2 regions of the Paenibacillus sp. TAF43_2 genome follow, and region 2 is predicted to be linked to the other one. Evidence: riboswitches for the same ligand, from Rfam matches in the RefSeq annotation. Region 2 holds a riboswitch; the other holds the start of a gene.
What was found. A riboswitch is a leader RNA that binds a small molecule or an ion and turns the genes downstream of it on or off. The one in region 2 is predicted to bind cobalamin.
Positions count from the first base shown of each region.

Region 1: linked by a shared signal. The riboswitch ahead of metE (5-methyltetrahydropteroyltriglutamate--homocysteine S-methyltransferase) and the one ahead of AB4Z17_RS07335 (DUF4430 domain-containing protein) in region 2 are both predicted to bind cobalamin.

Region 1 covers NZ_JBFRDK010000006.1:13,454-31,660, reverse strand. The annotation lists gene AB4Z17_RS02610 (ABC transporter substrate-binding protein) at 1-1,490, shown strand, start outside; gene AB4Z17_RS02605 (ABC transporter permease) at 1,683-2,657, shown strand; gene AB4Z17_RS02600 (carbohydrate ABC transporter permease) at 2,673-3,617, shown strand; gene AB4Z17_RS02595 (endo-1,4-beta-xylanase) at 3,636-4,655, shown strand; gene AB4Z17_RS02590 (alpha-glucuronidase family glycosyl hydrolase) at 4,684-6,732, shown strand; gene AB4Z17_RS02585 (hypothetical protein) at 7,166-7,651, shown strand; gene AB4Z17_RS02580 (SDR family oxidoreductase) at 7,684-8,463, shown strand; gene AB4Z17_RS02575 (DUF2332 domain-containing protein) at 8,593-9,618, shown strand; gene AB4Z17_RS02570 (winged helix-turn-helix domain-containing protein) at 9,691-10,824, shown strand; gene AB4Z17_RS02565 (MFS transporter) at 10,919-12,184, shown strand; gene AB4Z17_RS02560 (TVP38/TMEM64 family protein) at 12,277-12,885, shown strand; gene kduI (5-dehydro-4-deoxy-D-glucuronate isomerase) at 13,112-13,942, shown strand; gene AB4Z17_RS02550 (DeoR/GlpR family DNA-binding transcription regulator) at 13,968-14,762, shown strand; gene kduD (2-dehydro-3-deoxy-D-gluconate 5-dehydrogenase KduD) at 14,767-15,522, shown strand; cobalamin riboswitch at 15,667-15,860, shown strand; gene metE (5-methyltetrahydropteroyltriglutamate--homocysteine S-methyltransferase) at 16,010-18,207, shown strand, end outside.
Region 2 covers NZ_JBFRDK010000022.1:42,334-52,403, forward strand. The annotation lists gene AB4Z17_RS07335 (DUF4430 domain-containing protein) at 1-3,618, opposite strand, end outside; cobalamin riboswitch at 3,789-3,990, opposite strand; gene AB4Z17_RS07340 (methyl-accepting chemotaxis protein) at 4,138-6,123, opposite strand; gene AB4Z17_RS07345 (ABC transporter substrate-binding protein) at 6,383-7,753, opposite strand; gene AB4Z17_RS07350 (carbohydrate ABC transporter permease) at 8,059-9,042, opposite strand; gene AB4Z17_RS07355 (carbohydrate ABC transporter permease) at 9,039-9,932, opposite strand; partial or broken gene AB4Z17_RS07360 (DUF5696 domain-containing protein) at 9,932-10,070, opposite strand, start outside.

The DNA of each region.
Region 1 (18,207 bases), on a different contig from region 2:
CGACAATCGGCAAAATTTTAGAAGATCAAACGGGTGTAAACTTTAAAATCGAGCATTTGGTTGGCGATTTGAACACGAAGGTTGGAACGATGATCGCATCCAACGCTTATCCGGATGTTATGATTCCGGATGCTGCAATAGACAAAATTCTTGAAGCAGGTGCGTTTATTGCATTGGACGACCTAATTGAAGAACATGGTCCGAATATTAAGCGTGTATACGGTAAATATTTCAATCAAATGAAAGCAGCGGATGGTAAAATTTATTTCCTGCCGTTTTCAAATACGGTTGGCGAGTACATTCCAGATCCGAATATAAACCAAGGTGCTTTCTGGGTTCAAAGACGTGTTTTGAAAGAAGCCGGTTATCCGAAAATTACGACTCTTGATGCTTACATGGATTTAGTCAAAAATTTTGTAGACAAGCATAAAGACGAAGATTTGACGGGAATCGTTTCTTTGACGCATGACTGGAGATTTTTCGCTACAGCTAACCCGCCGAACCATTTGGCAGGTTACCCGAATGATGGAAACGTCATCGTGGATATGAACACATTTGAAGCAAAAACATATGCAGCAGATGACAACACGAAACGTTGGTTGCAGAAGCTGAATGATATGAATGCTGGCGGTTATTTCGATAAAGCATCTTTCGTAGACAATTACGATCAATATTTGGCGAAATTAACTTCGCATAAGGTAGTAGGTTTCTTTGATTACGGCTGGCAGTTTGCTAATGCGCAAAATGCGCTCAAGGACGCCGCTAAACAAGATCCAACACAGGATGATTTCGTATACTTCCCGCTTCCTGTTACTTTTGACGGTCAAAAGGATCAATATCTGGATCCTCCAGGCTTTGTTAAAAACCGTGGTATGGGTATTACTGTAAGCGCGAAAGACCCGGTTCGCATTATTCAATATTTGGATAATTTGTTGACAGACGAGAACCAAATTCTTCAAAAATGGGGCATTAAAGGGGAAACGTACGAAATAAACGATAAAGGCCGGATGTACCGTACAGCGGAACAAATCGCCAAAATTGATGAAGCTTTCAACGAAAAATTTGGATTTAAATATTATTCTTGGAACTGGCCGCTATACAACAACGGCTCGTCCCTGCCGGATGGAAACTCCGTAGCACCAGGAATGCAAGCAGAAGTATTTCAAATGAGCTTAACCAATGAAGATAAAACTATTCTCGAGAAGTATGGCGTGAAAACGTATTCGGAAATGTTCGCAGCACCGGACGATCGTCCATGGTACCCTGCTTGGGGCATTCCGAAGGAGCAAGGCTCTCCACAGCAAATTTGGGAAACGAAAAAAGATGAGCTTACGAAAAAATATTTCCCTAAGCTTGTCCTTGCAAAATCAGCAGACTTTGAAAAAGTATGGACTGAGTACACCAATGCATTTAGCAAGCTCGATACGGCTGCTTACGAGAAATGGACAACAGATGAAGTGAAGAAATTGATCGAAGCATCCAAGCAATAATATAGAAGGAACGGTGGAAGGCCGGCTTGCGCATGCAAAATGCCGGCCTTTCTTCAAATATAAGAATTTATAAGTTTATTAGCTTATAAAAGGCTTATATTTCTCCGTCAAAGCTGCTTCAGCGTCCAGAGGTCGCCGAAGACGTCTTTGCTTGCTATCCAGCATCATTCAGTCCGGAAGGAGAGATTCAAGATGGAACATAAGCCCGATATGTCATCGTCAAACCTGGTGCTGCCTAAGAAGCCGTCGGGACTGAAGAATTTTGCGAAAAAGCTCATTGAGCAGCGCGTGCTTGTTCTTATGTCTGTACCGTTTCTAGCGTGGTTGTTTATTTTTAAATATATGCCTCTATGGGGGTGGACGATCGCCTTCCAAGCTTATAAGCCAGCCAAAAGCTTCAGTGAGCAGAAATGGATTGGGTTTGATCATTTTAAATTTTTGTTCGAAGACGAACGGTTTATTCGTGTCTTGAGAAATACGTTGGCGATGAGCGGAATCAATCTGGTTCTCGGCTTCGTTACGGCAATAACTCTTGCATTGTTATTAAATGAGGTTCGCAAGGTTGCTTTCAAACGCATTGTTCAAACGGTCAGTTATTTGCCCCATTTCATTTCTTGGGTAGTTGCGGCAAGCATTATTCAAACAACGTTATCTCCAGATGGCATCATCAATCAAATGCTGCTTTGGACCGGCTTTGTGGAAAAAGGCGAGGAAATATTATTTCTCGGTATACCCGAGCAATTTTGGACCATTTTTGGAGCAAGCTCTGTATGGAAAGATGTAGGCTGGAATACAATCGTCTACCTAGCGGCAATGACGATGATTGACCCTGCGCAATATGAAGCAGCAGAGATGGATGGAGCAGGCCGAATTAAACGGATGTGGTATGTAACGCTTCCGGGTATCAAACCGGTTATTATCGTATTGCTCATTATGAATATCGGGTATTTGCTTGAATCGGGCTTCGAGCCGCAGTATTTGCTGGGGAACGGCATGAACGTCGATTTTTCCGAAAACCTTGACATATTTGTTCTTAAATACGGGATTGCGCAAGGCAACTACTCGCTATCGATTGCAGCGGGCATGTTTAAAACCATTATCAGCTTTATTTTATTGTTCGCAGCGAACAATCTTGCAAAACGTATGGGCGAGTCCAGACTGTTTTAAAGGGAGGGGTACAACATGAGTCATTCGGCATCAGAAGCTGTGCCAAACAAACCAAGCCGCATCCGCTCATCACGCGGCGATCTCATATTTGATATTTGCAATTATATATTTCTTACCTTGCTGATGGTTGTTACTTTATATCCTTTCTTGAATACAGCCGCCGTATCACTTAACAATGCGACGGATTCGATTAAGGGCGGCATTTATTTGCTGCCAAGGATATGGACGCTGGACAATTACGCCTATGTACTAAAAGAAGCAACGATATTCCATGCGACGCTGATTTCCATCCTTCGAACGGTGATTGGTACAATAGCTACTGTCTTTTGTTCAGCGATGGTGGCTTACACGATTACTCGACAAGAGTATGTGCTTAGGAAATTCGTTACAATTGCGTTCATCTTGACGATGTATTTTAACGGTGGGCTCATTCCAAACTTTTTATTGATTCGTGATTTGGGTTTGCTTGACAACTTCTGGGTATACATCTTCCCAGGTTTAATTGGTGTATTTAACTTAATCATTATCCGTTCCTTTATTGAAGGGCTGCCTGAGAGCATTTTGGAGTCTGCTAGAATAGACGGAGCCGGCGATTTTAAAATGTTTTACAGTATCGTCCTGCCGCTTTGCATTCCTGTACTCGCGACTGTAGCGCTTTTCTCAGCGGTGTATCAGTGGAACCAGTGGTTTGATGTGTTCTTGTACAATTCATCAAATATCGATCTCAGTACGCTGCAGTATGAGCTGCAAAAAATTCTTCAGAACTCCAATGCTTCCTTGACGACGAAGTCGGCAGCCGATGCTTTCTCAGGTGCGGCTAATTCAGGAGCTAATTCAGTGACCCCGGTTGCGGTTCGGGCAACGATGACAATTGTGGCTTCCTTGCCGATCATTATGGTGTATCCGTTTCTACAGAAATACTTTGTAAAAGGTATGACAGTAGGCGGCGTGAAAGGTTAATAGACAGGGGGAAATACGATGAGCAGCAATGCAGCTAGTTCTATTCCTAAGCTATATGAAGCATTCAAAGATTCATTTGATATAGGCGCAGCGGTCAATCCGCGCACGATTGTTCAGGCTCGCGATCTCATTGCCACACATTTTAACAGCTTGACTGCTGAGAATGAAATGAAATTTGTTAGCTTGCACCCTTCCGAAGCTACCTATACGTTCGAAGAAGCAGACAAAATCGTCGCATTTGCAAGAGAGCATGGGAAAAAAATGCGAGGGCATACACTGGTTTGGCATAATCAGACATCCGATTGGCTGTTTGAAGAAGCGGATGGAAGCCCGGTTAGCGGCGAGAAGCTTTTGGATCGCTTGAAATCGCATATTCATACCGTTGTTGGCCGTTATAAAGATGATATTTATGCATGGGATGTCGTAAATGAAGTCATTTCTGACGAAGGCGCAGCTATGCTGCGTCCAACCAAATGGCTGGATATCGCCGGAGTGGACTATATAGCCAAAGCGTTTGAATTCACACATGAAGCAGATCCTAAAGCTCAGCTTTTCTACAATGATTATAATGAGTCGAACCCTCTGAAACGCGATAAAATCTATCAATTGGTTAAATCGCTGCTAGAGCAGGATGTCCCGATTCATGGCGTTGGCCTTCAAGCGCATTGGAGCTTATATAATCCTCATTTAGATGAAATAAGGGCTGCTATCGAGAAGTACGCTTCACTTGGCCTAAGACTGCAATTAACAGAGCTTGATATATCGATGTTCCGCCATGATGATGTACGAACCGACTTAGCAAAGCCTACTGAAGAAATGCTGGAGCTGCAGGAGAAACGATATGAGGCTGTCTTTCATTTGCTGACGGAATATCGCAATCATATTGATGCGGTTACGTTCTGGGGAGCGGCGGATGATTATACGTGGCTCAGTGATTTTCCTGTACGTGGACGGAAAAATTGGCCAATGCTATTTGATGAGAACCATGAGCCAAAAGGTTCGTTCTGGCGCGTCATGAAGCAGCACTCATCTCTCTGAGCCAGCTTACAAGGAGGCACGTTAATAAATGGACAGTCACACGTATAAGGCTTGGCTGAATCCTCAGCGGATAGAGGATTTGCATTTGAAAAAGGAGTATTCAGCTCTTTTTGGTCAGATCGTCTTTAGTGGCGTAGCGACCGGCGTTTTGGAAACGGCAATCAAAGAGCTGCAGCATGGTATTCGTGCCTTAATCGGCATAATCCCGGCAGTAAAGGAGCGGGCTGAGCCTGCGACGGCTGGCTTTCTTCATATTATGGTGGACTCCGTATTGATGGATTCTGATAGATGGGAGCCGTCCAAAGCGGGATATATGATTCGGTACAGCTCTCAGCAAGGCCATGGCAACTTATCTCTTGTCGGCGGATCAGATACAGCCGTATTATATGGTGTGTTTCATTTGCTGCGTCTATTAGGCGCCAGTAAGCCAGTGAAAGAACTGAATGCTGAGGAATCTCCAGCCATGTCGCTTCGAATGATTAATCAGTGGGATAATGCTGACGGTTCGGTAGAGCGAGGGTATGCGGGACAGTCTATATTTTATCAAAACGGAGAAATAACGAGTGATTTTAATCGAATAAACGATTATGCGAGAATGCTCGCATCCGTTGGCCTCAATGCGATTTCTATCAATAATGTGAATGTTCATGAGGTTGAAACGATGTTCATCACAGAGGAAAAGCTTCCTGTTGTTGCGGTTATTGCAGACATTTTCCGCAGGTACGGAATTACGCTGTTTCTGAGTGTTAACTTTGCTGCTCCTCTGCAAATCGGAGGTCTGGCTACTGCGGATCCGCTGGATGCTGGTGTGCAGCAGTGGTGGAAGGAAACAGCTGAACGGATTTACGCGTTCATTCCTGACTTCGGTGGTTTTGTCGTGAAGGCAGATTCTGAGCATCGGCCCGGGCCATTTGCTTATGGACGCGACCATGCAGATGGAGCGAATATGCTGGCTGAAGCGCTGGAAGCTCACGATGGCATCGTCATTTGGCGCTGCTTCGTTTATGACTGCATGCAGGATTGGCGTGATCGGAAGATCGATCGAGCACGTGCTGCATTTGACCATTTTAAACCGCTCGATGGTCGTTTTCGGAGTAATGTCATTCTACAAATTAAGAATGGACCGATGGACTTTCAGGTTCGCGAGCCCGTATCCCCATTGTTTGGCGCGATGAAGAAAACGAACCAGATGATGGAGTTCCAGATCACTCAAGAATATACCGGCCAACAGAAGCATCTTTGCTATCTCGTACCGCAGTGGAAGCAGGTAATGGATTTCGATACCTATGCGGAAGGTGCATCGACTGAAGTTAAGCGAGTGGTGGATGGCACATTGTACGGCATGAAATATAGCGGAATTGCAGCGGTGAGCAATATTGGGAATGAAGAGAGCTGGACAGGGCATATTCTCGCACAAGCCAATCTTTACGGATATGGCCGGCTGGTGTGGAACCCGGCTTTAACAGCCGAGGAGATTTCGCACGAGTGGATAGCCGCAACGTTTGGCAATGATGCTGAGATAGCTTTAGCAATCGGTGACATGCTGATGAAGTCGTGGCTGTTATATGAAAGCTATACGGCGCCGCTTGGCGTAGGCTGGATGATCACGCCTAACCATCATTTTGGTCCGGATGTTGATGGCTACGAGTATTCAAGATGGGGAACCTACCATTTTGCAGATCGTGACGGTATCGGCGTTGACCGAACGCAGGCGAGCGGAACAGGATATACCGCACAGTATAATGAACCAAACCGTTCGCAGTATGATAGTTTGGACACTTGTCCAGACGAGCTGCTGCTATTTTTCCATCATGTGCCTTATACCCATGTGCTCCATTCTGGCAAGACGGTCATTCAGCATATCTACGATACCCATTTTGCGGGTGCGGAGGAAGCCGATCAGATGCTGCGGGATTGGGCTGGTTTGGCCGATAAAATCGATGAAGCAAGGTTTGCGCATATCGCTGAGCGATTAGCCTTTCAAGCTGCTCATGGCAAACATTGGCGCGATGTGATCAATACGTATTTCTATCGTAAATCGGGCATTGCCGATGCGGCTGGTCGGAAAATATTTTAATGGGTTTGCATGCGAGGTGGAGATGTTTCCACCTCGTTTTTTGTTTGACGGTGGAATAGAGAGTAGAGGGGCGGTTCCAAAAGTAGGGGAGTAACTCATCAATGGGAGCGTTTAAGAGCATATAGGTTCTTAAAGTGGCGTGTCAGGCTTCGAATGCAGGCTGTAAGAACGTATACGTTCCTATATGCTCCAAAAGTGGAGGAGTAACTCATCAATGGGAGCGTTTAAGAGCATATAGGTTCTTAAAGTGGTGTGTCAGGCTTGGTTTGCGGGCTGTAAGAACGCATATGTTCCCATATGCTCCACAAAGCAGTCCTTTACCGTGTTGGTAGAGGGCTGTTTTTGTTTATAGATAAAACCTTTACAAATGATGAAAGCTTTGCAATCATAAAGTAATGGAATTTTATTGGAAATTGCGATGAGGAGTGAAGCTATGAAAGTCATGAGAATATCAGATTGGTTAGCTGCTGCAATGAAGTTAAGTATAATAGCTGCTTTTGTTATATTGTTAAGTGCTTGCAGCAATACAGTCAAGGTCGAGCATGTCGAGGCATTTAGCATAGAAATTTTTTCAGAGAAAAACAAAGATGGCTTTTATGAACAAGCAGGCTTTAAGAAGGTGAACTCTATTACTGCTTTGGCAGAAAATAAAAATTATACAAGCTCTGAAATCAAAATGGTTGTGGATTATTATGATCTGGATGGAAAATACGTTAAATCAGAAATCGTACATTCGAAATTCAGCAAGTCCCATATCACGATGGTTGAAGATGGAGATGATCGAAAAAAAGAGCTTCAGGAGCCATCAACCATTATCATCCCTGATGACAATTTACAAAATTTTCGATCCAGTGCTCTATCAGACGATGAGAAAAAGCAGATTAAACAACATGTATTAAATCTATTAGATAGATTATAAGTACAGGATAATCGAATATGGAGGAACTGCGAATGATTTCATTAAAAAATAAGATAGCTATCGTTACAGGAGCGAGCAGATCAACGGGAATTGGAACAGCGATTTGCCGTTCGCTTGCACGCTTAGGTGCAGACATCTTCTTTACGCATTGGCATGCTTTTGATGAAACGGAAGGCAATGGGGGAGAGAAGGACTGGCCTGAGCAGCTGCGTAAGGAATTAGAAGACTTAGGCGTGAGGGCAAGTCATATGGAAGCGGATTTTACCAATGTGGAAACACCTGCCCTTATAATGGAACAAGTAGAAAGGTCGTTAGGACACGCGACGATTTTAATTAACAATGCCACCTATTGCGTACCTTCCAATTACAAAAGCTTAGATATCAATATATTGGACCAGCATTATGCTGTGAATAACCGCGGACCGATATTGTTAAGCACAGAGTTTGCGAGCAGATTTGAGAAAAACCAAATTAAAGGGACGTCGGGCAGAATTATTTTTATGGTTTCAAAAGGGCCCGATCCTAATAATTTGGCTTACATTGCAACAAAAGGCGCATTGATTGGGCTAATCGAGCCGCTATCTGTAGGGTTGGCTCCGCTTCAAATTACAGTGAATGGGTTTGATCCAGGCCCCACCGATTCTGGCTGGATGGATGAGCAGATGAAAGCTGGCTTTTTGCCAATGTTCCCTATGGGACGCATCGGTTTGCCGGAGGATGCAGCTAAAGCAATCAGCTTCTTGGCGAGTGACGAATCGCAGTGGATAACCGGGCAAGTCATAAAATCTGAAGGTGGTTTTTTAGGTAAATAGTTGATTTTGTCCTTTCTCATCCTACATACACATGATAAAAGAAATCTATATAGTTTATAAAATCATTGAAATATAATTTATCGATAGTCATGATACAATTCCGTTAAGTGGGAAAATGGAGGGATGGCATTGTTGAACAAACCTATTTTGACTGAGCAATTTATGATGTTCGCGACGAGGGAATGCAAAGGCTCAAGCCGTTTGTATGAACAGCTATCATTAGCCATTGCAGATGATGATGAAATGCTTCAGATGGCTTCTTATTGCAGAGAAGGCCAGCCAGTACCCAATCTTTTTTTTGCTGCGGTTCAGTACTTGCTTCGCAAAGAGAGCAGCCACGAACTGCAAAAGTTTTATGGCAGCTTAGTTAACGATCCGAGAGATGCAGCAGAGGCATTTCCTTTTTTTAAACACTTTTGCCTTCAGCATAAAAACAAAATTGTTCAACTGCTCCAAAGCAAGCTAGTACAAACGAATGAGGTTAGACGCTGTGCTTACTTGTATCCTGCTTTTTGTTATATGTATCAAAAAACGAACAAACCATTAGCAATCATTGAAATCGGCACAAGTGCGGGGCTGCAGCTTTTTTGGGATAAGTATAGTTATCAATACAACAATAGTGAAACCTATGGAAATATAGATGCTGAACTGGTACTGCACTCGGAAGTTCGTGGAGACATTGCCTTGCATCTCCTAAAACAAAGTCCGCCGGTGATTGCAAGGATAGGAATAGATTTGCACGTTAATAATCTGGAAGAGGAAGACGATTATCTTTGGTTAAAGTCGTTGATTTGGCCTGAGCATAATGAGCGGATTGTGAATTTTGATAAAGCAGCTTCTTTATTAAAAGGGCAGCAGATGGAGTTGTTTCAGGGGAATGGCGTGAAACGACTTGCAGAAATGGTTGCTAAAATAACGGAGGATTGTGTTATTGGTGTGTTTCACACCCATGTAGCGAACCAAATGACTCATGATGACAAAGTTGAATTAACAGACAGCATTAGGAGAATAGGGCAACAAAGAGATATATTTCACCTCTACAATAATATGTGGGACCCAAATCTTCATCTTGATTATTATTTGGAGGGCAAGGAGCAAAAGGAAACGTTAGCGGAAACAGATGGTCATGGCCGTTGGTTTCGGTGGATGCTTTGATCCTACACCGTTCACTGTGGATTTAACGAAAGAGCATAATTTCAGCGCGCAGGGATAGAGGTCGAGAGATTTATGAAATGGGATGCGGGTGCTTACACCATTGCATGGAAAGCACAAAAGATTTTACTGCTTCCGAAGGAATATGCGCTGCTGCATTTCATGTACAGCCATGCAGGGCAAACGCTGTCGCGCGAGCAGCTGCTAGACAACGTCTGGCCAATGGAGGCGCCGGTAGATCGTACGGTAGATGATCACATTTACCGGCTGCGGCGCAAGCTTGCGCAATGGTCGCCGACTATTCAGATCGATACGGTACGTGGACTCGGTTATCGACTGCTGCTGAAGCAGGGTGGCCTGAATGACAACCCTCTAATCGAGCTGCCTTCGTTTACGGAGGAGCTAAGCGGAATTGTCAGCACTTATTTGCGCTATGGAAGAGGAGATGCGCTCCTCATGCTGACTAGAAATGAGCAAGTATTAGGCTTTAAGGTGGATCCAACCTTAAAGCTTTTATTTCGCGTAATGGAAGGCGATGTACGTTTTATTGTGCGGGAGGAGGCGGGCTCATTTGCAGATCGTGCCTTCCTTTTGCTGTACTTAAATCAGTTTATTGACCCGCAGGACAACCGTGAGTATGTGGCGATCGTTCGCAGGCAACAGGTGCTGGCGCAGATATGGCAAAACGAGCTCGAAACGATGTCGATCATCAGCATGCTGATGGATTGGGGAGAGTTCGAGGCTGCCAAGGAAAAGCTGGATTTGCTTAAAGCAGAAGTGAAGCGGAATAACTGGGAAGGGCTCATCCCCTACACCGCTAATTTAGAGCTGGAATTTGTGCTGCGCGCTGAGCTGTGGTCAGAAGTTGATTCGGCTGCAGAGGTTGTTGAAGCGAAGCTCAAACAGTTTCCTTATCAACGCGAGGAGGGGCATTACCTTGTTTTGAAGGGGATAGCGCTCTATCGTTCGAACAGAAAATCCGGCTTGTCCTTTATTGAACAGGGATTCTCGCTGCTGAAGCAGTCGCATTTTTTAGCCAATCTGTTAAACAGCTATCACACCCTTCTTATCATAACCAAGGTGCATGGCTGGGGAGCAGACCGGGATTACTTTGTGAAGGAATGGAGCCGGTTAACGGCACAGATTGGGCTGGATGATATTGCAAAACAGGTAAAGGAGCAGCTTCAAGCTGAGCTGAAACCTTACTAATAATTCTCTAGTAAATCTTTATTCATGCTCTGATATTGCTCTGATAATTGCCCGGTATTGTTTGATCTATCAACTCATACCGGAGGTTATCAAGATGGAAAATGCAAAAACGAATGATCCGATTTGGCACCCGCTGCGGGCAAAAAGCTTCCGCCAGCTGTTTATTGGCCAGCTGTTGTCCGACCTTGCGAATTGGCTTGATTTTATAGCGCTTAGCGCATTAATTGTTTATGCATGGAATCACGGCTCTATGGCAGTTGCCGCTTTATCGATCTGTGTCGGTTTGCCTTATGTCATTGTGGGACCGTTGATGAGTGTGCGTCTAAGTTATATTTCTGGAAAAAGCTTGTTAATCGGATGCGATCTATTGCGATTTGTATTCGTGCTGGCGATGGCTTGGGCGCCGTCGCTTCCTATTCTCCTGCTATTGGTATTGCTTAAGCACAGCATGAGCGCTGTTTTTGATCCGGTTAGGCAAAGCGCTGTGAAACGAATCGTTGACCGGCATTTGCTGGCGCAGGCCTCTTCACTCAGCCAAATGTCTGTTAATTTGACGAAGGTGTTGGGACCTATGATAGGCGGAGCAATAACGGCATGGCTCGGAGCAACGGTTCCATTTATCATAAGCGCTATATTGTATGCACTGTCAGCTCTCATGCTCAGTTTTATCCCGTCTTGGAGAGGACAGAGGGAGCAAGCGGCAAAGCCATCCGGCGGATTAAGGGTTGCATGGGAGCATGTGATGCGCAGGCCGCTCCTAAGGGCGGTCATTCTATATGCTGCTTCTTTGTTTTTCCTTATCTTTTTGTATGATGGTTTGTTCGTTTTGCTGGCGAAGGAATTGGGAATGGCTGAGAATTTATTCGGACTGCTCATTGGCGCGGTTGGTGCAGGCAGTGTTGCCGGCGCTTTATTGGCAGGACAATGGAGCGGGTGGAAGCAGCGGCCGCTTACCCATATGACGAAAGCGGGTATCGTAACTGGATTTCTCGTTATTGCGGTAGGAATTAGCGGAATGGGCATATTCCAAGCGGAGCTCGCTTTGTGGCTGCCGTTATGTGCGGCGCTTGGCTTTTGCAGCGCACAAAGCGCGGTGCCGTTTGGCTATGTGCTGCAAATAGAGACGACGGATGAAACGGTTGGTCCTGTGTTTGCGTTAGCGAATGCTTTTCAGACGAGCTCTATGCTCATTGCACCGGTAATAGGGGCGATGATGGCTTCGTGGTGGAGTGTCGGCAGTGTATTCCTCGCTGTTGGGGTAGCTACAACAGGAGTAGCGGCTATTTGCCTTTTTTACAGTGAGATGAAGGTAAATAAGCAGAGACAACGGTCAACCTTTAAACAAGAACTGAACGACTGATCACTGGCTATCTTAAATTTGACACAATGCATTGCTCGTATTTATCTTCAATAATGATAAGCTGGAGATATCTTCTATTCAGGGGTACAACGATGCTCAAAAAAACAGGTCTAGCTGCTTTGTATGCCAGTATTGCTTTTCTTATTTATCGTTATGGCGATGTGATTTTGACGTGGTTTCAGCAAGCGGATCATGTGCCGCTCGTCGTCATTATGGCAACGCTCGTCGCACTTTTTCCTGTCATCCCGTATCCCGTAATCGGCGGGCTCATTGGTGCTGCTCTTGGCCCAGTGTTAGGCGCGGCAGTGACTTGGACGGGCTCAGCGGCAGCATCCATTGTGATGTTTCTGTTTGTCCGCTATGGCTATCAAGAGTGGGGGAAGAAATTTCTCTATCGTTATCCAAGCATCGGAAAACTAACGGTGATGTTTGAGCAGAATGCTTTTCTGACGATTATGTTTGCTCGGCTCATTCCGTTCATTCCATCCATTGCAGTTAATATGTACTCGGCGCTAAGCCGTGTTTCCTTTACCGTTTATGCGATCGCCTCATCGATTGGCAAAATTCCAGCGATGCTGTTGTTCGCCACGATCGGTGACACGCTTATGACGGACCCAAGAAACGTATTTGTTACCGTCTTAGTATACGGCATGTTTATGGCGGTATCTCTTTATGTTTATCGAAGGTGGAAGCTTCAGTAGATTTCTTCTAAAACAACAAACGGCCTCTTTGCAGATGATGCGCGCGGAGGTCGTTTTTTTGTTGTACACTCTTTTCGAGAATACAATGCTCCTGCTATTCCAAAATGTTTAAAATGTTCTTTTTATGTTCGTAAATGTGTGTTATCATAAAAACGAACAATAACAAACATTAGCGTAGCTTGCGAGGCGAGTCTAACGCAAATAACTTTTAGGAGGCTTTTATCCAATGGAAGTACGCCATACTACGAATCCTACTGATGTGAAGCAATATGATACGGAACGTCTGCGCAGCGAGTTTTTGATCGAAAGCTTGTTTGAGCAAGATCAATTAAAAATGACATATACGCATTATGACAGAATGGTTGTAGGCGGAGCATTGCCTGTGAACGAGACGCTTGAGCTGGAGGATGCTGCAACACTAAAAACCGAATATTTCTTGGAGCGCCGCGAGGTAGGCTTCTTGAATATTGGCGGACCTGCTTCGATTTCCGTTGATGGGGAAGTATACGAGCTGAATAAGCTCGACGTGCTGTATGTTGGCAAGGGCAAACGTCAGGTGCTGCTTTCAAGTGTCGATAAAGCGAACCCTGCGAAGCTTTATTTCTGTTCCGCGCTTGCGCATGCTGAAATTGCAACACGCAAGATGACGATGGAGGAAGCGAATCCGACTCATCTTGGTTCACAGGAGACTTCCAATGAACGTATTCTTTATAAATATATTCACGCAGACGGCATCCAAAGCTGCCAGCTTATGCTTGGTGTAACGAGCTTGAAAACGGGAAGCGTCTGGAATACGATGCCTTCTCATGTCCATGACCGCCGCATGGAAGCATACTTATACTTCGACATGAATGATGATGCTCGCGTATTCCATATGATGGGCGAGCCTTCGCAGACGAGACATCTTGTTGTTGCCAACGACCAAGCAATTCTTTCACCGCCATGGTCGATCCACTCAGGAGTGGGCACAAGCAATTATACATTCTGCTGGTCGATGGCTGGAGAGAACTACACATTTACAGATATGGACGCCGTACCTGCAAGCGAGCTAAAATAGAAACATTCGCTACAGGGGGTGCACTATGCTTGCTGCCGAACGGCATCGTAAGATTATAGATAAATTGGAGCAGTTTGGCGCGGTCAAAGTTTCCGAGCTAAGCGAGCTGTTTCAAGTAACGGAGAAAACGGTTCGTGAAGATCTAGAGAAGCTGGAAGAAAAAGGATTGCTGAAACGGACCCATGGTGGAGCCGTGCCCCAGCAGGGAGGCGAGGATAGCCTATACCCGCTGCAATTCCCAAATAGTAAGCATCAACAGGAGAAGGCGGCGATTGCGGAGCTTGCTCTTTCCTGCATCGAGCCTAATGATATTATTGCGCTGGATGCTGGCAGTACTACGCTCGAAATGGCAAAGCGGCTGCCAAACATCCCGGTTACGGTGCTTACGAACGATCTGCTTATCATTCGGGAGTTGACTGCGAAGGATCAGGTAAGGCTTGTTATTCCCGGGGGCTACCGGCATAACAATTTGCTTATCGGCGCAGAATCGCAGGAATGGATTAAACGACTGAATGTACACAAGCTGTTTCTTTCCACAACCGGCATTCATATGGAATATGGGCTTACCATATTCACAGAAGAATTGACGAAGCTGAAGAAGCTGTATATGGAAAATGCCAAGGTCGTCTACTGCCTTGCCGATCATAGCAAATTCGATAAGGGTGCACTAATAACGTTTGCTGGTTTGCATGAAATTGACTATATCATCACAGATGAAGGTATAGATGCGGACGTTGCGGCGAGGTATGAGTCACAAAATATAAAAATGATGAAAGCAGCGCTTTCGGAAAATGGGAAGCGTACTAAAGGTAGGAGCTGAGCCGATGAGTTTGTTTGATTTGACGGGTAAAACAGCTGTCGTCACAGGTGCAGGGCGCGGGCTTGGAGAAGCGATTGCGCTTGGATTAGCACGAGCGGGTGCGGATATCGCGCTTGTCACGAACCAAACGCCTGCTGACAAAACGGCAGCAGCGATAAGAGAGCTTGGACGCAAAGCGATTACAATTCAGACCGATATTGCTGACCGAACGAAGCTTGCTGGAATTGTTGATCGTACAGTTGAAGAACTGGGACGCATCGATATTTTGGTCAACAACGCGGGTATCATTCGCCGCACTCCAGCTGCAGAGCATAGCTACGAGGACTGGCAGGATGTACTCGACGTTAACTTGAATTCTGTATTTCTCCTTTCCCAGCTGGCTGGGAAACATATGATTGAACAGGGCTCAGGGAAAATTATTAACATTGCGTCGATGCTAACCTTCCAAGGCGGAATTAATGTTCCGGGCTATACATCCAGCAAACATGCCGTTGCGGGTCTTACCAAAGCGCTTGCCAGCGAATGGGCAGCTAAAGGCTTGCAGGTAAATGCAATAGCCCCAGGCTACATGAGTACAGACAACACCGAAGCGCTTCGCGAGGATCCTGTTCGCAGTGCTCAAATTTTGCAGCGCATACCAGCGGGACGCTGGGGGACATCGCAGGATTTGATTGGACCAGCGGTGTTCCTAGCCTCTTCAGCTTCTGATTATATGAACGGCCATATCTTGGCTGTTGATGGCGGTTGGCTGGTTAGGTAATTGTATAAAAAACCAATAAGGCTTTCCTTTTGCAGCGCAGGCTGCTTAGAGGAAAGTCTTTTTTTGATATTATAATGATTTCCATTGTATGGTTATTATTTTGCGTGTATAGTTATTCGTGATCCTAAAAAATGCGATCAACAATTGAAATAAGTGGAAATAGGTGCTCTTGCGGTATAGCTTGAGCTTAAAAGGGAAGTCCGGTGCAAAACCGACGCGGTCCCGCCACTGTAACAGAGGAGTCTAAGCGCTAACGCCACTGATCTAAACCGGTTGGGAAGGCAAGCTTACGATGATGATTCTGGAGCCAGGAGACCTGCCTATTTGAACGACACTGATTTTACCTACGGGAGATAGGGAGGTGTTAAGACAGAACCGCTGTTTATTAAAACGCCGGGCGTCTTTACCTTTGCTTCTTTAAGGTAACGACGCTCTTTTTTGTGCTTTTATTTCATGATAATTACATTTATTAGGAGGAAATATGAACGTGAGCAAACTGCAAAACAGTGTACTTGGATATCCGCGTATCGGCGAAAATCGGGAATGGAAAAAAGCGCTTGAAGCTTTTTGGAAAGGTGATTTGGACGAAACGATATTCCTTCAAACGCTTGAAAGCATTCGCCTTAACAACCTGAAGCTGCAAAAGGATAAAGGAATTTCTTTAATCCCTGTTAATGATTTTACGTTGTATGATCAAATGCTGGATACTGCAGCGATGTTTGGCCTTGTGCCAGAGCGTTTTTCCTACGATGGAGGTCCTGTTCCCGTACAGACCTACTACGCAATGGCGAGAGGGACACAGGAAGCACAAGCCTGCGAGATGACCAAATGGTTTAATACCAACTATCACTATATCGTGCCGGAACTTGCGGGTGCTGCACCGGTACTGACGGAAAACCGTCCGCTGATTGCATACCGCGAAGCCAAAGAAAAGCTTGGCATTGAAGGTAAACCTGTCATTATCGGTCTATACACCTTCCTCAAGCTGTCGAAGGGCTACGATGCCAAGCAGCTTCCGCAGCTTATTGAGCAGTTTATACCGCTTTATGCTCAGCTGCTTAAGGAGCTTGAGCAAGAAGGCGTACAATGGGTGCAAATCGATGAGCCCATCCTTGTTACTTCGATTTCTAAGGAAGAGATGCAATGGGTTGAATCTATTTATGCAAGGCTGAACCAAGCAGCACCAGCGCTTAACATCATGCTTCAAACGTATTTTGAAGCGGTTGAGCATTATGAAGCTGTAGTTGCTCTGCCGGTACAAGCGATCGGTTTGGATTTCGTTCATGGCTTAGTGCAAAACTTGAAGTCGCTGGAGCAATTTGGTTATCCGAAGGATAAGCTCGCTGGTATCGGACTTGTAGATGGACGCAACATTTGGCGCTCAGACTATAAGCAAAAGCTCGAATTGCTGCAAAAGCTTTCGGCATACATTCCAGCTGAGCGCACGATCATTCAATCGTCATGCAGCCTGCTGCATGTGCCGGTAACGGCAAAAAACGAAACCAATCTGCCAGTAGAGCTGCGTGAGGCGCTTGCATTCGCGGAAGAAAAGCTGGATGAAATCGTGTGGCTAAGTGAAACAGCGACTGTAAATGCGGCGGACATCTCAGAACTGCGCAAGCTTGAGCTTAAGCTTAACGGCGAGCGGATTCATCATTTATCCATTTCTCCTGCCCGCAAACGTCAAGCTGCTGATGCAGCAGTGGTATCGGCGCATCCTTCAACGAGGCAGAATCCATTTGCGGAGAGACAAAAGCTGCAGCAGCAAAAGTGGAATTTGCCGTTCCTTCCAACAACGACAATAGGCAGCTTCCCGCAAACGCTGGATGTACGTCAAGCAAGGCAAAAATGGAGAAAAAACGAGCTCAGCTCACAGGACTACTCTTCCTTTATCAACGATAAAATTAAAAATTGGATTGAAATCCAGGAAGAGCTTAACATTGACGTCCTCGTTCACGGTGAATTTGAGCGTACGGACATGGTCGAATTTTTCGGAGAGAAGCTCGATGGTTTCGCATTTACAAAAGGCGGCTGGGTTCAATCGTATGGTTCCCGCTGCGTAAAGCCGCCGGTCATTTATGGCGATGTTGTATTTACTGAACCAATGACAGTAACCGTAAGCGTGTATGCGCAGTCGCTGACAAGCCGTCCGGTAAAAGGGATGCTGACGGGTCCGATTACGATTTTGAACTGGTCATTTGTCCGCAACGATATCACACGCGAGCAGGTCGCATACCAAATTGCGCTTGCACTCTCAGAGGAAGTAAAGGCGCTTGAGACTGCAGGCATCGAAATGATCCAGGTTGATGAGCCAGCTTTGCGAGAAGGCTTGCCGCTTAAACGCAGTGATTGGGATGCTTATTTAAAATGGGGCGTGCATGCGTTCCGTCTATCGACTTCAGCTGTGCGTGACACAACACAAATTCATACACATATGTGTTATTGTGAGTTCCATGATATTATCGATTCCATTCTTGCGCTGGATGCGGATGTCATCTCCATTGAAACCTCGCGCAGCCATGGCGAGCTGATTCATAGCTTTGAGGAGAACACCTATGACCAAGGCATTGGCTTGGGCGTTTACGACATTCACAGCCCGCGTGTACCGTCCGTGGAAGAAATGGTCAGCATGATCGAGCGCGCCATTAAAGTGCTAGATCCTACGCTCTTCTGGATCAATCCGGA
Region 2 (10,070 bases):
TTGGTAAGCTACATTTACATAAGGAACAGCCCACGCTGCAACAGCGTCACGGTCCTTAATTGCTGCTTGTGGTGCATTCTCATCAGCTAGACCTTTAAGTCTAACTAAAACGGCAGCCATTTCTTGTCTTGTAATCGGTTGGTTCGGTGCAAAAGAAGTTTCAGTTACACCTGACATCAATCCTTTTTCTTTGGCTGCTTTAACATAACCATAATACCATGCCCCACTGTTAACATCCTTAAAGCCGGAATCCTCCATAATAGGGTCTGCTCCGGAATACTTAACCATTAGCGCTGCAAATTCAGCACGTGTCAAATTACGTTTAGGCTCGAATGTTGCATTGCTCGTGCTTGTGCCTTGCATGAAGCCTAGTGCCGTTGCTTTGTTTACTGCTTCCAAAGCCCAGCTTGCAATTTTTGATTCATCTGAGTATTTCGTTGCATTAGGCTGCTCTGGCTTATCGCCACCGCCTACTCCGCCTATTCCACCTGATTCACCTGGCTCTGTTGGAGCGCCAAGATCTTTACCTAAATCCTTCGTATACTGCCAGCGCAACACGTCTCCATTTTTCAAAGTATAGGAACCCGCACTAATTTTAGGGAAAACGCCGTTAACGGAGTACATCCAGCCGCTTTCCTTGCCTTTATCGAATTCAGCAAGACCGCCTATCGATTTCACATAAGTGCTTGAGCCTGATCCGGAATAATCAATAGTTATACTTTTATCTTCAAGTGCACGTTTCAGTGCAGTAAAAGCAGTATCGCCATCTTGTATAGTTACCGTAATTGGTGCAACGAAATCCCCTTCGTTTATCGAACGTTTCTCAACGGACAGTGTAACCTTCTGAACAATTGGAGCAGTACCGCCATCGCCACCGCCAGGATTGTTTACAGCAGCAGTTTTGTAAGCAAGAAATTGTGTAAAATGTTTCGTTTGAATAACTAAGTCGTTATTTTTTTTGTAAGCATAAACCTCATCCGTACGAACGGATGAATCTGCATATTTCTTAATTGGCGTGAATACACCTGCTTGATCAATGAAACCAGCTTCCTTGTCGCCTTGACCCTTCAGCGTGATGGATACATGCTGATTAAATTGAATTTTTGCAGAACCGCCAACTTGAATGCGAACGGCTATGGATTCCACTTTCTTGCTGTCAGCTGATAAAACGGCCTCCAGCTTGGAAGCCAGACCACTTTCATCGATGCTTAGATTTTTTGGGAGTGCTAGTGCTTTATCCCATGTCGTTGTTGTCACCACTGTAGCAGCTGGAATTTCAAGTACTGTAGTACCGCGTGTCGCTGTTACTTTTGGCAATGCTGTTGTTTCAAACGTAAGTGTTACATTGTTTGTTACTTGACCACCGCTTGCTGCGCCAACTACAACCTCTTTCTCGTTTTTGTTGATGGCAAAGCTTTGATCCGTTGTATCCCCAACAACACGTGGTACGGCAATTGAGATTAGATCTTCACTATCTTGTCCGCCAACAAAAGCAGCCCCAAGCGCTTTAATCGTAATCGCGCCGCCAGTTGCAGTTCCAGTTAACGAAATCGTTATTTTATTTCCATCTCGCGTAAAGGTATTAACTTGAAGGCCTGTATTTCCTGGATCAATTGACCAGTTTTTAATGTCCGTTGCTTGATTAGTGAACTCATCGCCTACAAGTTTTACTTCAATCGATGGATCTACAGCACCATTGGCAATCTTCGAACCCGAAGAAATAGCCGGCCATCTGCTGTAATAGAAACGAACCTCATCGTTTTCTTTAAGCTCGTATTCACCTGCGCCAACCATTGGAGCAATGCCATTCACTTCATACATCCAGCCATCATAACCGCCAAATGTACCCGCTGCTTCTCCGTTTATGGCAGAAACATACTGTCCGTAGCTGCTGTCTTCAATTTTATAGCTGATTTTAGGATCTGCTTGATTGAGTGCTTGTTTTAGCACATCTAATGCAGTGACTGGCTTAACCGTGTTTTTCACCGTTACCGCTTGTTTGCTATAAATCGAACCGGAACGGCCATCTACCTGCAGCTTAGCGGTTACAGGAACCCGCAGCGTAATTGTAGTGCTGTCTTCTTTACCAACTAAAGCTGCTCCCAATGCTTGGATGGTCACTGCTTTTTCTGTAGCTTTGCCTGACAAATGAAGTTTAATCTTTTGATCGCTTTCTTTCACGATCGACTCAATCGTCAGTCCCGATACGTCAGAGTTAATTTTCCAATTGCTCTTAACTAGCGCGTTGCTGTTGAACTCATCTCCAACAAGCTTTACATCAACTGATGGATTAGTTGCGCCATTTACAAGCGTTGTTCCAGTTGTAATATCTGCATAACGGCTATAGAAGAAACGAACCTCGTCGTTAGCTTTAAGCTTGTAAGAACCTGCGCCTACGTTCGGAGCTATGCCGTTGACTGAATACACCCAGCCATCCCAGCCGCYAAAGGTGCCCGCATTTTGTCCTGCAACCCCTTTAATATAAGGGCCATAACTGCTGTCTACAATAATGTAGGAAATTGCTGGTGAGGCATTATCCAAAGCGGTCTTAAACGCATCCAACACTGTCGGCCTTTTAATTTGAGTGAAGTTTACCGGTTGCTTGCCATAAACAGAACCCGTAACGCCATCAACACTCATATTGACAGAAATAGGTTGTTTAATTTCCTCTAAACGATGCCATACCGTTTTCTGATATTTAATATCAAGCAGGGCAATAAGCGCCTGCTCAGTCGCCATTCCATTAGATCCGCCGCTAAGAAGGTATTTAAATGATCCATCCTGAAGCTGGAACAAAGAGAAAGAATCAAGTACCGTTTTACCGTTCGCTGTCCAGACATCAGACAAAATATCCTCGCCAATAGCCGTTATTCCGGTCACTACAGTGGATAGACTATTCGAGTTATTGTCGCTAAACATAATATGTTCTTGGTTTAGCTTTATCGTTTGTAAATAACTTTTCACTCTTTCAATTGCCGCATGAACAGCGCTGTCATCCTGATAATTTCCAAGTGCAAGCAGTCCCATCCCTGACATATCTGGATCAGACTTCGTTCCGAAGTAAGCAAAGCCTCCATCAGCCAGTTGCTTGCTTAATAAAAAATCTACTGCTTTTTTCTTAGCAGCTGCATCCCATTTTCCAACGTTGCTGCCCAGCTTTTCGCCAGTATCAAGTGCAAGCATTGCCCACATATGTTTGTTTGTTGAACCAATGGCTCCCGTAGCAGCATCTTGCTGCGATGCCAGCTCGGCATACAGATTGCGATCTGTTTCCCACGCATGAGCAGGATCTTCGCCCATAGCAAGCAATCCGAATATGTAACGGATATGCTCAGTTCCTCCATTATCCGGTTTTAGTACCGGATTTGTAGGCTCCTGTGTCTCCCAGCTTGGCAGTTGCCAGTTGCCGTCGTTTAAATTTACGCCCGCGCCCCAAAGCGCTACGATTTCCACCCACGATGTCAACGGCTTTTTCTTGTTTTTATAATACTCTACCGTCTTATCAATCATCTCATTCAATGACGTATTCGCAGAATGATCTGCCGCTTTACCTACTTGTGGTGCAAATAAAGTAAACACCAATACAAAACTTAAAATTGCAGGCAAACTCTTTTTCATAAATCTCTTAAAATTAAGCAATGTTTTCTCTCCCTTTAATCATTTTTGGCAACAAAAAAACATCTTTCCGTTTGTGGAAAGATGTTTGGATAAACACGTGCGCATGGAAGCATAGGAATCCACCTATTGCAAAAGCACGAATAAACATCTCCCTCCCATCCTCGTGAGAAATATAGAGCGCTCCTATGGCAGGTCTCCTGGCTTCGCTTCATTGCTTAGACGATCTCCTTCCCGTCATGATATGACAGTGGACAACATGATCGTCTGCTCCGCGATACAGTGGCGGGACCGCGTCGGATTTTGACCGAACTTCCCTATTAAGCTGCTTGTGAATGATAGATTCACGGCAGCACCATATTAGCTATTCTATGAAATTGTAAGTGCTTGTTTTGTGAATTGTATCAAATTTGAAAGGATTAGACAAAGGTTCTGACCGTTTTTTTTCAACTTGTACGATTCCCTATTCGATTTCATGCGCCTATGACTAGTATTTCATCATAAATATACTTCAGCTCCAAATTACTCAATTTTGAATCTCTTAATCGAGCGCTGAAGCTCCTCCGAAAGCTCATTTACAGATGAAGCAAGCTGCTGCGTTTCAGCTGCGAGCTGATTTTGCCGCTCAGTGTCCGCTGCCGATTGCGCAGCATGAGTGGAAGTATCCTTGGCTACCTGCGCCATCGATTCAACGGAAGCGCTCACTTCCTCGCTGCCTGCTGCCATCTCCTCCGTTGAAGCAGATACGTCTTCAATTTGTGAGGCAACAAGGCGGGATTCCTTCCATATCGTATCAAATGATACCTTCAGCTCCTGAACGATGAGTAATCCTTGTTCCATTTCTTGCTCTCCTGCAGTGACCGCGCCAACAGCATCGGCAGTCAAGGCTAGCACCTCATTAATCGTTTCTTCGATATGGCCCGCATGAGCCGAAGCCTGTTCAGCCAGCTTTCTCACTTCACTTGATACAACTGCAAATCCACGGCCATACTCCCCTGCATGCGCCGCTTCTATAGCAGCGTTTAGAGCGAGCAAATTCGTCTGATTTGCAATAGCAGCAATCGTGCCTGCCATCTCTTGGATTTCGGAAGAGCGCTCATTAAGCTGCCCGATCACTCGTGATATCGAAGCCGTTGCCGCGCCAAGCCGTTCCATTTGACCAACTGCTTGATCCGATTTTTCATGGCCCAGCTCCGCTGCTTGCAGCATATCGTTCGACGCTTCCGACATTTGGCTCGAGGAGTGAGCAATCCTTCCTACGCTCGTCGCCATTTCCTCCATTGAGCGAGCTGCCTCAACTGCCCCGTCCGCTTGATTTTCCGCGCCAATTGCCATCTCATTCACAGAGGAAGCAAGCTGCGAGGAGAGCTCTCGGCTTTGCTGCGAGCCTACACCCAATCGGCCTGCAAAATCCGATACGGATGCGGCATTGTTCCGAATCGTCCGCATTAAACTTTGCATATGGGCAATGAAATGATTGATTTCTTCACCAAGGCGAGCAATTTCATCATTTCCTTTATTTTCTATGCGATAGGTAAGATCCGCTTCGCTAGAATTAAGATTAATTGCTGCATGAACAATATTGCGAAGCTTACGTCCTACCATAAATTGTGATAGAAGAAACAAAATAACCAATACAACAGCCATCAGGCCGCCAAACTGCATGACAACCATCGTTCTTTCTGAAGCGATGAGCGCATCTGCCTTTTCTTTTGACAATGCAACACGTACCCCGCCCCAATGTTTGCCTTCAATAATTAAAGGATAGGAAATATCCCACGTTTCTACCGTTTTCCCGTCTATGAGTCTATTATATTTTTGCAGGAGCACATCATCCGTCTTCGTATTCGTAGCGGCATTGTAGCCTGTTTTATCGTTAAAAATCCGATTGGCCCGATAGTTTTGACTAAGAAGTCCCTCGTCGCCCCAAGCATCTTTTGATTCTTCTCCCATCGGGCTGTAAATGCTATTATGTGTTGGGATATAGCCCGCAAAATTCGGATTTTCTGAATAAGCGCCTGCAATAGCAAAAATAACATTTTCCTCCGTCAGAAAACTATCCATAATGCCTTGCCAGCGGTAATCCGTATAACGGTCATAGGCACTATCATATTTCAGTTCATATTGAGATAGCGGAATGGACTCTCCATTGTACAAAATCGATTCTTTTCCCGCATAGGATGAGTCCTTTAGTCTTTTTTCTGCCACTTTCTCACTTTCAGGATTTACAGTCAATGTATCGTTGAAAAAATCCTCTTTAAGCTTGTTTCCGTCCCATTTCGTTCCATCATCTAGCACAACACCTGTTTTAAAATCCTGCTCCGTAACATTCTCAAGTGTGCGAGCTAGCGATAAAACCATCGTGCGACCCTTTTCCAGAAGCTGCTGCTCAACAGCTATACGAGTGGATTTCCATTCATACATGAGAATCACACTAACGATTATGACTAATGCGGCGGCCATGACTAGCATAAATTTATTCGTCAACGAGCGTAATCCCATCTTCATTTTTGATAACCCCCATTGTTAATTTATCTATATTAAGCCAGTTTAACTAAATTGTTATGTAAATTAAACCAATTAGATTGAAACTTCTTAAATAATACATATTTATATTGAAATTATTAATTATTTTATATGACTAAGTTAATGAATTACTAAGCTTAGGCTATCCACATACCTTATTAATACAAAAAAATCACCCTATTGCCGCAAACTAAGCGACATAGGGTGATTTCGAGATTAGCCTACTAAAGGTAGACTCCGATTATTTCAACGATTCACGAACCTCTAGCGTACGTTTATTCCATTTTTCCGTTTCTGGGATCAGTTTATTAATATCTGCTCCATCAAAAATAATTTCATTCAAAATATTGTTCCAGTTGTATTCAGACCAAGCAGGAATGGTTACGCCCGGCTGAATTTTTGCATTTTCTTTTGCAATTTTTACAGCTTCCTTGTTTTTGCCTTCCCACATTGGCGTTTCATCATAATAAGCTGTCAATTCAGGATCGATGACCGAAGCATTTGCCCCTTGGTCAATCTTCCATTTTTGGGCTTCTTTGGAGAATTGGAAGCTAATCCATAGGAAAGCTTCTTCTTTATGCTTGGAACCGCTGAGCAGTGAAAGCGGACCATAAATACTATAACCTGGTTGGCTTACTTTTCCTCTTGGGAAAGGCAAAACATCCCATTCAAATTTTGCATCCTTTTTGAGGCCTGGAAGTACCCAGTCTCCGCCGATAGCAAAGCCCGTTTTACCGTTAATAAATTCTCTTGATACATCGCCTTGTTCCTTAGCCTTCGCATTGCTCTGCATGGAGCCGTCTTTCCACACAAAATCTGAAAGCCATCTAACATCGTTCATTACATCTGGCGTATTGAGCAAGCTTTGTGTCAAATCTTCATTTAGGTAATGAATGTTTGCAGCATGTCCGTCAGCAATTGCTTTTGTGCTAAGAACGCGCATTTGAAATTCCGGCTGTGTTGTTAAGCCATATTCCCCTGCTTCTGGATCGGTAATTTTTTTGGCTATATCGCGGAAATCATCGTAAGTCCAATCATTTGCTGGCATTTCAACACCATGCTTAGCAAGCAAATCTTTATTGACGAGTATCCACATCGGAACGTCAACGAATGGCACAGCCAATTTTTTGTCTTTATACGTCATCGTATCAAAAAATCCTTGAGGCAGCTGAACATCTTGGAATGTCATATCCTTCTCGATATAAGGAGTCAAATCCTCAACCAAGCCAGCTTGGTCAAATGAGATCAAATCACTGTCGATCCAAGTTAAATCGGCTGGTGTTCCTGCAGCTTCCAAAGTAGCGATAATCTCCATAATTGGTTTGCCGTTTACAGGAATCTGTTCAATTGTAATCCATGGATATTTTTCGTTAAACATTTTGTATAATTCCGTGTAGGAATCGGACCATGAAATGAGTTTAATCGTAACAGGCTCATGCTTCTCTTCTGTAGCCGGTTTGGCTGCATCATCCGTAGGTGCATCTGTCGCTGTATTATTAGAAGGAGTGTTAGTCGTTTTATTCTTTTCTCCATTGCCGGAGCAAGCTGAGAGAACGACTGAAAATAACAAGACCATACACAACATCCATGTCAAAGCGCTTTTGTTTTTCATTTTTTGGCCTCCTAAAAGTTTTGTGAAGCAAAACTAGCTTCGTAAGCATAAGCTTTAAGTTTTGTAGAGCAAAACTGGCTTCGTAAGCTTAAGCTTTAAGTTTTGTGAAGCAAAACTAGCTTCGTAAGCATAAGCTTTAAGTTTTGTAGAGCAAAACTGGCTTCATAAGCATTGGCTTATTTCCGTAAGCCTTCCCCTCGTTTTTTGCGGTTTAGCATTCTTTATAACGTTGAAACCGTTCCAGCAGCTGTTTGCCGAAACATCACCCCCCCAAAGAGCTGCTGCACCTTAGCGCAGACAGCGGACTATTCAACAATTCCCGTTCTTTCAATACCGCTAACGAACCAGCGCTGAAGGAACATAAACACGATGATCGGCGGTAAAATGATAAGGAAGGCTGCGGCCATTTTGGTGCTCTCCGTAATCGGATTAACGATGGTTCGCGTATTTCCGAGCAAGGACGGATTCAGCACATCCTCCAGCATATCTAGGCGGATCGACAGCGGCGTGAAGCCTTTGGTAAGAAACATCGATGGCTCATAATACATGTTCCAGTACCAAATAAATGAGAAGAGAAACACGACTAAGCACGCTGACCTTGCCAGAGGCAGCATAATTCCGAAAAACAGCCTTGCTGTAGAAGCTCCGTCCAGCTTCGCTGCTTCCTCCAAGCTTGGCGGCTGCGCTTTGAAAAACTGCCGGAATATGAGAATAAATAATGCTCCCTTAAGGCCTTGCCCGAATATAGCCGGTATGAGAAACACAAAAATCGAATTCAACAAGCCGAGCTTGCTGAATATAACGTAAAGCGGAATGATGATAACCTGCGGCGGAATCAAGAAGGTCAATATGATCAGCGCCGTAAAAAGTCCCTTGAATGGCAGCTCCAGCCTAGCAAGCGCATAGCCGGTCATCGCACAAATAATGACCTGTACGAGCGAGCATGTCACCGATATAAGGGCAGTGTTTCTGAGCGCTTCCGGATATTGCAAACCTTTCAGCGCTTTCGTCACATTTTCCCAAGTAATCTCGCGCGGAATCCACTTTACCGTCGGATCAAGAAGATCACTCATGTTCTTAAACATCGTGCTGACCATATAAAGAATCGGCTGTAAATAAAGGTAAGCGACAATCGAGAGCAGCAAATAGATGATGAGCTTCGCCAGCAATCCGTCAGACAAGCTTCGTCCGAGCACCAGCATTTTCGTTTTCTGGGCTTTGCGGCCCCATAGAACTCCCCTTACGCTGCGGCTAACCTTCTCGAACTCAGACTTCATCGCAGTAATCATGAATGTACCCTCCTTGTCTTGAGGCTCCGGTTAAACAGCCATAATACGAGGGCGATCAGCGCGAAGATGAGCCCAAAATAAATCCAAGCGAGCGCACTGGCGTAGCCGTAACCGGTATCGACCTTAAACATGTTGTCTTTAATATGCTTCAGCACAGGATTAAGCGGGAATGTGAACAGGTCGATAATCGTGTAGAGCACATTCAAGCTGATGAATGGCACACAGGCTGGCAGCGTAATTTTCCAGAAGCTGTCCCAAGGGGAGGCGCCATCGATCCGCACAGCCTCATAAATCGTTGGTGAAATCGTCTGGAAACCGGCAATAAAGATTAGAATCTGCACACCCGAATACCATAAAATTAGAATCGCTTTGCCCAACACTGCCATTACGGTCTCTGCAAATTGCTTGCCAACATATTCCTCAACTATCGGAAGCAAATTGTACTGCTCCAGGAATGGAATATCTCCCGCTCCTTGCAAGAACAGCTCTGAGAGCACTTGCCCTGTTGCAAAAATAACTGGAAGAAAAAACAGCGCACGGAAAATAAATCGTCCAGGGAATTTCTGATTCAGCATTAATGAGATCAGCAGGGCAAAAATAACGATGATCGGAACCATTAGCAGCATTTCTTGGAAATAAGTGATAAGTTCAATTGGGAAAATGTTATCCTTCAAAAAAGCATCCCGAAAATTGCGCAATCCGACCCATTCATATTTAAATCCTCCGACCGCTACTTGCACCTTGTTAAAGGACATAAATAACGACCAGCTAATCGGGATAATGACGAACATCGCAAACCCGATAATCCATGGCAGCATGAACAGCAGTCCCATTCCGTAGCGCTTCCAGAGATGAAGGCGCGCAGCACGGACTCTAGCTTTTGCTTGCATTAGGCGCCCACTCCCTTCTCTACGACGAACGTCTTGCTGTTGTAATCGACGATTACCCGTGTGCCGTCCTCATAAACGGTAGCAAACCGATTTTCAGACAGCTTTTCGTGATTTTTAATTGTTTGGGAATACAAACCT